Regions from separate parts of the Halomonas sp. AOP12-B1-6 genome, predicted to be linked through region 2. Evidence: predicted binding sites of a transcription regulator. Region 2 holds the regulator's gene; each other region holds the start of a gene.
The links. The regulator LexA, encoded in region 2, represses DNA repair genes until DNA is damaged. The targets are predictions, from matches to a motif close to TACTGTNTANNTANACAGTA.
Positions count from the first base shown of each region.

Region 1: the regulator LexA is predicted to act here: its motif matches at 1,833-1,852, upstream of recN (DNA repair protein RecN).
Region 3: the regulator LexA is predicted to act here: its motif matches at 1,833-1,852, upstream of ACT3TR_RS01555 (LexA family protein).

Region 1 covers NZ_JBQSYK010000006.1:57,559-60,838, reverse strand. Annotated here, with positions in the region: gene recN (DNA repair protein RecN) at 112-1,785, opposite strand; gene grpE (nucleotide exchange factor GrpE) at 1,984-2,625, shown strand; gene dnaK (molecular chaperone DnaK) at 2,762-3,280, shown strand, end outside.
Region 2 covers NZ_JBQSYK010000005.1:294,618-297,897, reverse strand. Annotated here, with positions in the region: gene ACT3TR_RS15695 (L,D-transpeptidase) at 25-561, opposite strand; gene ACT3TR_RS15690 (TetR/AcrR family transcriptional regulator) at 539-1,216, opposite strand; gene lexA (transcriptional repressor LexA) at 1,495-2,172, shown strand; gene purU (formyltetrahydrofolate deformylase) at 2,275-3,129, opposite strand.
Region 3 covers NZ_JBQSYK010000001.1:346,131-349,410, forward strand. Annotated here, with positions in the region: gene ACT3TR_RS01545 (glycosyltransferase family 32 protein) at 1-279, shown strand, start outside; gene glyA (serine hydroxymethyltransferase) at 342-1,607, opposite strand; gene ACT3TR_RS01555 (LexA family protein) at 1,877-2,320, shown strand; gene ACT3TR_RS01560 (Y-family DNA polymerase) at 2,335-3,280, shown strand, end outside.

The sequences.
Region 1 (3,280 bases), on a different contig from region 2:
GCTTTCTTGTTTGTGTAGATTGTTTGTGTAGATTGTTTGCGTAGATTGTTTGTATAGATTGTTTGTGTGAAGCGCCGCGCTAATGTTGAAAAATGCGTGCGTTTAAAGCAATTAGTGCGTCGGACGTTGGCTGGCGTGAAGCATCTCACGGGCGTGTGCGAGCGTTTGATCAGAGAGCGTGACACCGCCAAGCATGCGCGCTAGCTCGCTGATACGGCCGCGTTCATCGAGCAGTGCCATTTGAGTGAGAGTGGTGTCGCGTTTTGCCTGCTTTTCGATATGTAAGTGTTGATGCGCCTGTGCCGCCACCTGGGGCAGGTGCGTAACGGTCATTACCTGGCCGTTTTGGCCTAGCTTGCGCAGCAGTTGGCCAACAATTTCTGCCGTGGCGCCCGATATGCCTACGTCTACCTCATCAAACACTAGGCTGGGGACGGTTGAGTGCGTCGCGGCAACCACTTGAATCGCCAAACTGATCCGCGATAGCTCGCCACCGGAGGCCACCTTGGTGAGCGGTCTCGCGGGCTGCCCAGGGTTGGCGCTGATCAAAAACTGCACGCGGTCCAGTCCTTCTGGGCTAGGCGCATCTTTCGCAATGACGCCTACTTCAAAGCGTGCTTTGCCCATGGCTAAGTAGCCCAACTGCTGCTGGACCTCTTTGCTCAGGCGAAGCGCGGCTTTGTGACGGCTATCACTAATTTTTTTGGCTTCTTGACGATAGCGCTCACGATATTCGACGACTTGAGCGCTTAAGGCTTCAAGATCATTGCCCCCTCCATTGAGCTGCGCAACTTCTTGCTGTAAATCGGTATGCAGGGCGCAGAGCTCTTCAGGGGCAACATGATGTTTACGGGCAATCCGATGGACATCGGTCATTCTTTCCTCAACCCAGGCGAGCCGTTCAGGGTCTAGCTCGGTGGTGCTGGCGAGGCGGTTTAGCTCGCTAGACGCTTCTTCTACCTGAATGCGCGCATCGCTGAGCATGGCGAGCGTATTGGCCAAGGTGCCTTTGTCGCTGCCTGGCAGCGCGCTTAAGTGCGCGAAGGCTTGATTTAATAACGACAGCGCGCCGCTTTCATCACCGGCGCAGCAGTCGGCGGCAAATTGCGTTTCACGCAGGGTCTCTTCGGCATGGGCGAGCGTGTGCTGCTCTTCTTCTAATGTTGCCAGCTCACCTTCCGCTAACGCCAACTGGTCAAGTTCTTCAACTTGGTAGCGCAGTAGCTGGCGTTTGGCCTCTACTTCACTGCCTTCTTCGCTGATTTTTTTAAGCTGGCGGCGCGCGTTGCGCCACTCACGAAACGTCTCCGCTAATTGAGAGGTTGCGCTATTGAGACCGGCATAATCATCCAGTAAGGCAAGGTGCGTCTCTTCGCGCATTAGCGCATGGTGAGCGTGCTGTCCGTGGATCTGAATAAGCTGTTCGCCGAGCGATTTTAGATCCGAGATAGTGGCGGGATGACCATTGATCCATGCTTTGGAGCGGCCGCTGGCGGTCACGACGCGACGCAGCAAGCATTCTTCAGAAGGCAGGTCGCGTGCGGTTAGCCACTCAATGGCGGCGGGCAGGTGCTGAATGTCGAAGCGTGCAGAGAGGTCGGTGCGTTCGCGTCCGTGGCGCACGCAGCCGGCATCGGCACGTTCGCCCAGACACAGCCCGAGGGCGCCTAAGAGAATCGATTTACCCGCCCCGGTTTCCCCGGTAATGGCGGTCATGCCACCGGTTAAGTCGAGCTCTAAGTGATCGACAATGGCGAAATCTTGAATAGCTAGCTGAGTGAGCATGACGCCTCCTGAGGCGGTACGGCGCAGAAGCTGGATACTTATCCAATAGTTGTTGATTTATACAGTAGTTAATAACTCACTTCAATGCACCTCTTGAGATGGCGTTTATGGCCCCCATATAGCGTGCATAGCTAATTATGAACTTGTCTCTTTGCGCGCAACTCGGTGTAGAAGCGCCTTACTTTCTAGGAGCACAACATGGCGAAAGAACCGCAAACTCCGTTGGATGACGAACTGAACCGCCACGAGCATGAAGCAGACGGCGCTGAACAGGCGGCTGAAAAAGCCGCCGAAGAGCGTTTGCTGGAAGGCGAGCTGGAAGGGCTAATTAACGACGACGAGCCGTTAGACGGCGGTCTTGATAACCCAGAAGCTGAAATGCTAGCCGCCAAGGTTGATGAACTAGAGCAAAGCTTAGCCGAAGCGAAAGACCAAGCGCTGCGCGCCGCTGCCGAAGCACAAAATGTGCGCCGCCGTGCCGAGCAAGAAGCCGACAAAGCCCGCAAGTTCGCGCTCGAAAAGTTTGTCAAAGAGCTGCTGCCGGTGGTGGATAGCCTTGAGAAAGCGCTGGAAAACATGGAAGAAGATGCTTCCGATGTGCACCGTGAAGGTGTTTCCATGACGTTAAGAATGCAGCTGGATGCGCTCAACAAATTTGGCGTTGAGAGTATCGAGCCCCATGGCGAGCCTTTCGACCCTCAAGTGCATGAGGCGATGGCCATGGTACCCAATCCGGAGCTTGATCCTAATACCGTGATGGATGTCATGCAGAAAGGTTATTTGCTTAACGGACGCCTTGTGCGCCCGGCGATGGTCATCGTGAGCCAGAAAGCCAATTAAGCAATTGGTGACACAAGGTGTGAAAAAACCCTTGAAAAGCTAGCGGCGGCCCCCAGATATAGGGCAACCCCGCGGGGAAACCCGCAGTTATGTTTTAAATTTTTTGTTTATAACTACCAAATTCGAGGTTATTGCTATGGGACGTATTATTGGTATCGACCTGGGCACCACCAACTCTTGTGTGGCCGTGCTTGATGGTGACAGTGCTAAAGTTATTGAAAATGCCGAAGGTGGTCGTACCACGCCTTCTATCATCGCCTATACCGACGATGGTGAAACACTGGTCGGCCAGGCCGCCAAGCGTCAAGCGGTCACCAACCCAGAAAATACGCTGTATGCCATCAAGCGCTTAATTGGCCGTCGTTTTAAAGACGACGTTGTCCAGAAAGACATCAAGATGGTGCCTTACAAAATTGCCGAAGCAGACAACGGGGATGCGTGGGTTGAAGTAAAAGGCAAAAAAATGGCACCCCCGCAGGTTAGTGCGGAAGTGCTGAAGAAAATGAAAAAGACCGCCGAAGACTACTTGGGCGAAGCGGTGACCGAAGCGGTTATTACTGTGCCGGCCTACTTTAACGACAGCCAGCGTCAGGCGACTAAAGATGCCGGCCGCATCGCGGGTCTAGACGTTAAGCGCATTATCAACGAGCCGACC
Region 2 (3,280 bases):
GCCCCCAATACAGCTCAGCGTCGTTTAGTCAAAGCACTGCCTTTCTCCGTGCAACCAAACGGGGGTGCCGGGCAACGACAATGCAAAGATATGTAGCAAATCGCTGTTGCGTAGCCGAATGCATCCGTGCGAAGCGGCGACGCCCATCGGCTGATCGGTAGGCGTACCGTGCAGATAGATATAGCGCCGCTGCGAATCAACCTGACCGCCACGATTCACGCCTCTTTCTAACCCACAAAGCCACAGAATCCGCGTCAAAATCCAATCACGCTGCGGGTAGGCTTCGCCTAACGCTGGCGAGAATACTTCCTCAGTCCAGCGGCGGCCACGAAATACCGCATTCTCGGGCAAGCCACTGCCAATCGCGGCGCGCACATAGTGCCAGCCATGCGGCGTCTTACCGCTGCCATTATGCTCACCAACACCGGCAACGCCAGAAGAAATAGCGCACTCATGCAGCACTTTAGGCCCCCGCCAACAGCGCAGCAGCTGCTCGGTAGTATCTATCTCAAGCCAGATGTTCTCGGTTGGGGGTAGCTCAGCTAACCTTGGCGTTCGCATGGTGTCCTTCTTCTAAAGTTGGGGGTAGTGGCGCATTCATCGCAGCCACGACTACCGGGCGCAAGCGCCGGATTAAGTCCCGCACCGATACCTGCTCGTGGTAATCCTTTTCCGCAATATCACGCAGGGCATCAAGGCCTGACAGGGTGAAGATAACAGTGCCTAGCATGAAGTGTAGCCGCCAAAAGCGCTCTGCATCGGGCAGTTCAGGGGTTGCTTGGCGCACTAGCTCAGTGAAGCGCGTAAACACATCCCCATATTCTTGCTGTATATGTCGCCTTAAATGCCCTTGAGCCTGACTGTAGGCTAAGCCTAGCAGGCGCATAAAGACCTTCAAGCTATTACGCTCAGCGGGCACCGCAAGAACCGTCGTTGCCATAGTTTCAAGCAGCGTTTCCAGCGGTATCACCTGCCCATCATGCTGAGCCTCAAGCTCATCAAGCGCAGTGTGAAAACGCAGCGTAAAAGGATCCAGATAGCGGGAAAAAACAGCCTGAATTAAGGCTTTTTTGGAGCCAAAATGATAATTCACAGCAGCAAGATTGACGCGCGCCTTGCTAGTGATGTTGCGCAGCGAGGTTTCAGCAAAACCACGCTCTGCAAACAGCACTTCAGCGGTATCAAGTATACGGGTCACCGTATCAGATTGAGCCATGATGCTCTCCAGAGAAACAGGTGTTTAAAACATCGCAAAATACTATGCCATAACCTGGGTAGTCTCAACGCTTGATTTGTCACCACAATGCCTCGGCACTTATAAGGAAAAGCTGCATAAGAAAAAGCTTAGTTTCAAATCATTGAAGCTCCCAGAGCGGTAAATATTGGTATTGACAAGGCCATATACTGGACAGAGACACATACTGTATACTTAAACACTTACTGTTTAAGTTACCTTCATTTTATGACTGTCTATTCACAATTCTGGAGCTTGGTATGTCGCGTCCACTAACCGCTCGCCAACAGCACGTATTTGATTTTATTGTTAAAACCATGGGCGAATTTGGCTACCCTCCGACGCGCGCTGAGATCGCTAAAGCACTCGGCTTTCGCTCACCTAACGCCGCTGAGGAGCATCTACGCGCACTTGAACGCAAGGGTGTGATCCGCATCATTCGCAACACGTCACGCGGTATACGCTTGCCTAACCAAGAGCCTCAAGACGTATTGGACACATCTGTCAGTACGCTGTCTGCCACGATCGAGCCTGCTCAGGCGGGCCTGCCGGTCATTGGTGAAGTTGCCGCCGGCAGTCCTATTTTGGCTGCCGAGCATATCGACCGCTACTGCCCGCTGCCTGCTGAGTACTTCACCCCCAAAGCGGATTACTTGCTGCGCGTACGTGGCTTATCCATGAAAGATATCGGTATTTTAGAGGGTGACCTGCTGGCCGTGCACCGTACTGAGCGTGTCCGCGACGGTCAGATAGTCGTTGCCCGCTTAGATGATGAAGTCACGGTTAAACGCTTTAAGCGCCAAGGCCATCAGGTCACGCTGTTCGCAGAGAACGCCGACTTTGCGCCGATTGAAATCGATCTACGTTCCCAGTCGCTCGATATAGAAGGCGTTGGCGTTGGCGTGATTCGCGGCGGCAATGGCCAGGCGTTAGGTTAAGCCAGGCATAACGTCATTTATCAATGCCTTCATCAAACCTAATAGAGGTGGTCGCAAAAGCGGCCACCTCATAGCGATAAAGTAGCCTTATTGATAAGCCGCTTAGCTAAATACCACCGTTTTATTGCCATGGATCAGCACGCGGTCTTCTAAGTGCCAGTGTAAACCGCGTGCCAGTACCGCTTTCTCAACATCACGCCCAAAGCGCACTAAATCAGTAGGCGTATGGCAGTGGCTGACACGGTGGATATCCTGCTCAATAATGGGGCCTGCATCAAGCTCCTCGGTGACATAATGGCAGGTAGCGCCAATCAGCTTAACGCCCCGCTGGTAGGCCTGGTGATAAGGTTTTGCTCCCGCAAATGAGGGCAAAAAGCTGTGGTGAATATTGATCACTTTGCCTGAATAACGCGCGCACAGTTCGGGCGGTAGGATTTGCATATAGCGTGCGAGTACGATGCAGTCCGCCTGCGCGCTATCGATTTCAGCCTGTACCTTCGCAAATGATGCCTCTTTATCGTCAGGGTCTACCGACACGTGGTGGTAAGGAATTCCGTACCACTGCGTCAGCGAACGCAAGTCGTCATGATTGGAAATAACGCCGACAATATCGCAATCCAACTCCCCCGACTGCCAGCGATAAAGAAGGTCTACTAAGCAGTGCGATTCTCGCGACACCATCAGCACTACGCGCCGACGCTTTTGAGTATCAACCAATGCCCATTGCATGCTGAATTCTCGGGCTACCGGTTCAAAGGCGGCACGCAGCGCTTCTACCGAGATGCCTACTGAGTCTGCCAAGATTTCATAACGCATAAAAAAGCGGCCGGTCTCTAGGTCCGAATGCTGGCTGGCTTCAGTAATCGACCCGCCTTGCTGAGCAATAAAGCTCGACACGCGTGCAACAATACCCACCCGATCAGGGCAAGAAACAACTAAACGATAATAATGCGACATGTGGGCTACTCTTGACCTATTTCAAACATCACTAATGAAAAACTAACCGGATAAACCGGCTTAACAAACCATCACCTTGGCATGTTAACGACGCTGCATAGTGTATCGGAAGGACAACGATGATTGTTAGCCGCCCCTGCCTTCCCGTATA
Region 3 (3,280 bases), on a different contig from region 2:
TTTATTGCCAGCAAGCCTCAAAACCCGAATCTCGAAAAATTAATCAATCAGGTTAATAACAATATTAAAGACAATCAGCTCACTAACGTATTTGAGCTAACCGGGCCAGGCGTGTTCAATCAATTGCTAAACATACAAGAGGTGCCCACGGTTTCTTACCGCCATGCCTGCAATCAAGGCAGCTTTACTAACGAGCACTTTCAGTACATCGATAAAGCAGCGGGAAAGTGGACCAAAGAGCAACAAAAAGTGAGTATTGTTCGCCAAGAAGAACCATAAGTATCTAAGCAAAAAGCCCTGAATTAACAGGGCCTCTTTTCACATACGCACTAACGTGACGTTTACTTATAAACAGGCAGTCGCGCGCAAACCCCAGCTACTTTGTCCAACACCTGCGCTTCAATAGCGCTGGTGTCTTCGCCGTTGGCTAATACATCCAGAATGTCGCAGATCCAACCGGCCAACGTGCTGCACTCTTGCTCACCGAAACCGCGTGTGGTCACCGCAGGCGTACCAATACGCAAACCTGAGGTTACAAACGGGCTTTGTGGGTCGTTAGGTACGGCATTTTTATTAACGGTAATGTGGGCGCGGCCCAAAGCGGCGTCCGCGTCTTTACCGGTAACACCTTGCTTGATCAGCGACAGCAGAAATAAGTGGTCTTCGGTGCCGCCAGAAACGATATCGTAGCCGCGGTCAATGAATACACTGGCCATTGCCTGAGCATTTTTGACCACCTGCTGTTGATACGTTTTGAACGCAGGCTCCATGGCTTCTTTGAAGCAGATCGCTTTTGCCGCAATCACGTGCATCAAAGGACCGCCCTGGCCACCCGGGAATACCGCTGACTGCAACTTTTTCTCAATATCAGCGTCGTTTTCCGCCGAGAGAATCACACCGCTGCGCGGGCCACGTAGCGTTTTATGGGTGGTAGACGTCACGACGTGGGCATGAGGCAAAGGGCTTGGATAGACACCCGCCGCGACAAGACCTGCCACGTGGGCCATATCCACCAACAGGTAAGCGCCCACTTCATCGGCGATTTCGCGGAACTTGGCCCAATCAACGATCTGAGAATACGCGGAAAAACCGGCGATGATCATCTTCGGCTTGTGCTCGCGAGCAAGCGCGGCCACTTGATCGTAGTCGATCAAGCCCTGCTCATTCAAACCGTACTGAATGGCATTGAAGTGCCTGCCCGAAAAGCTTGGCTTGGCACCGTGGGTCAGGTGGCCGCCTGCATCCAAGCTCATCCCTAGAATGGTATCGCCAGGCTTAACGAGCGCTAAAAAGACGGCGCTATTGGCCTGGGAGCCAGAATGCGGCTGAACGTTGACATAGGTTGCGCCAAACAGTTCTTTGGCGTAATCAATGGCCAGAGTTTCAGCAATATCGACGAATTCACAGCCACCGTAGTAGCGCTTACCGGGATAGCCTTCGGCGTATTTATTGGTTAGCTGACTACCTTGTGCTTCCAGTACGCGGGGGCTGGCGTAGTTTTCAGAAGCAATCAGCTCGATGTGGGCTTCTTGGCGTGCTACTTCTTTCTGCATGGCATCAAAAAGCACATCATCAAATCCGGCAATTGTCATATCGCGGCTGAACATCGGCAGGCACCTCGTAACGAGAAAGAGTCATCATGGAAGAAGCGAGGGCGCTATCATAACGCAGCCTGACACGACTTTCATCGCATCCGCATCAGGTTGTTAATGCACAGCATTCATCTTTAAGGCTTGGTAGCAGCATTTGTGAGACACCGCTTTAGCTCGCGAATCTTTAGGTTGCTACCCACCTCATCCCTGCTGACTTGCATTTTCGTCGCCAAGACCGAATACTGTATGTCCATACATGCACCATATCAGCCAGGGTGTCGACAATGCCGGGTCAGCACACTCCACTTACCCCCACCTTGCCGTTAATATCGCAGCCGCAGCCTTATCTAACGCTGACAGGCCGAGCGGGGTTTAGCGGTTTTCCTTCGCCTGCGCAGGATTACGAGCCACGCACGCTAGACCTCAATACACGATTGATAAAAAATCCTACCGAGACGTTTTATATCACTGCCGCAGGCGACAGCATGGAGGGCTGGGGTATTTTTGACAGCGATTTACTGATTGTCGACCGCGGCGTAAAACCTCGCTTAGGACATATATTGGTGGCGATGTTTGACGGCGAAGTATTGATTAAACGTTACGCGCTCTATCAAGGCACACCGCACCTTTGCTCTGCCCATCCGCACTACCCGCCCCTGCCGCTTGAAGGCACCGACTGCCAGCTATGGGGCGTGGTGCGCGCCGTCGTGCATGAATATTTGCGATGAAATGAGGGCTTAAGATGATTGGCTTGGTCGATGCCAATAATTTCTATGTCAGCTGCGAGCGTATCTTTCAACCTAAGCTTGAAGACAGGCCTGTCGGTGTTATGTCGAATAACGATGGGTGCATTATCGCCCGCTCAGCCGAGCTTAAAGCGCTGGATATTCCCATGGGGACGCCGGCGTTTAAACTTGAAGCGCTGCGTCAGCGTGGCGACATCCACCTATTGTCGTCTAACTACGAACTTTACGGCGATATGTCGGCACGGCTGACCCAGCTACTGCGCAATGCCTGCCCGGACGTTGCCCCCTACTCAATCGATGAAATGTTCGTCTATTTAGAAAGTTTCACCACAGAGCAATGTGACGCTCTAGGGCGGAAGCTGCGTCAGCGCATTCGGCGTCATTTAGGCCTGCCGGTGTGCGTTGGGCTGGCCCCCACGCACACACTCGCCAAGCTGGCTAACCACGTTGCCAAGCAAGACCCTTACTACCAAGGCGTTTGCCTACTCGGTGGGCAGGATCACACGACAGAGGCGCTGCTCAAACGCACGCCGGTAAGCCGCGTGTGGGGCGTCGGGCATCGCCTGGCCGAGCGCTTAGCCATCGGCGGAGTGAGGACCGCCTGGGAATTAAGAGAAAGCGATGAAAAACAGCTGCGTAAGCGTTTCTCAGTAATACTCGCGCGCACGGCGCTTGAGCTACGCGGCACGCCATGCTTAACAATGAACGCATTGGATCTACCGCGCCAGCGCATTATGACATCACGTTCGTTTGGCCAACCGACAGGCGACTTTACGCAGGTGCATAACGCTCTACGCCGACACGCCCAGCGTAGCGCTGAAAAACTGCGCGAGCAGCGTAGTTTAGCCCGCGCCGTAATGGTATTTCTTAATACCAACCGCCACCGCCGCGATCAGCCGCAATGCTTCCCGCAAGCGCTAATCGCGCTGCCCTCACCCAGCG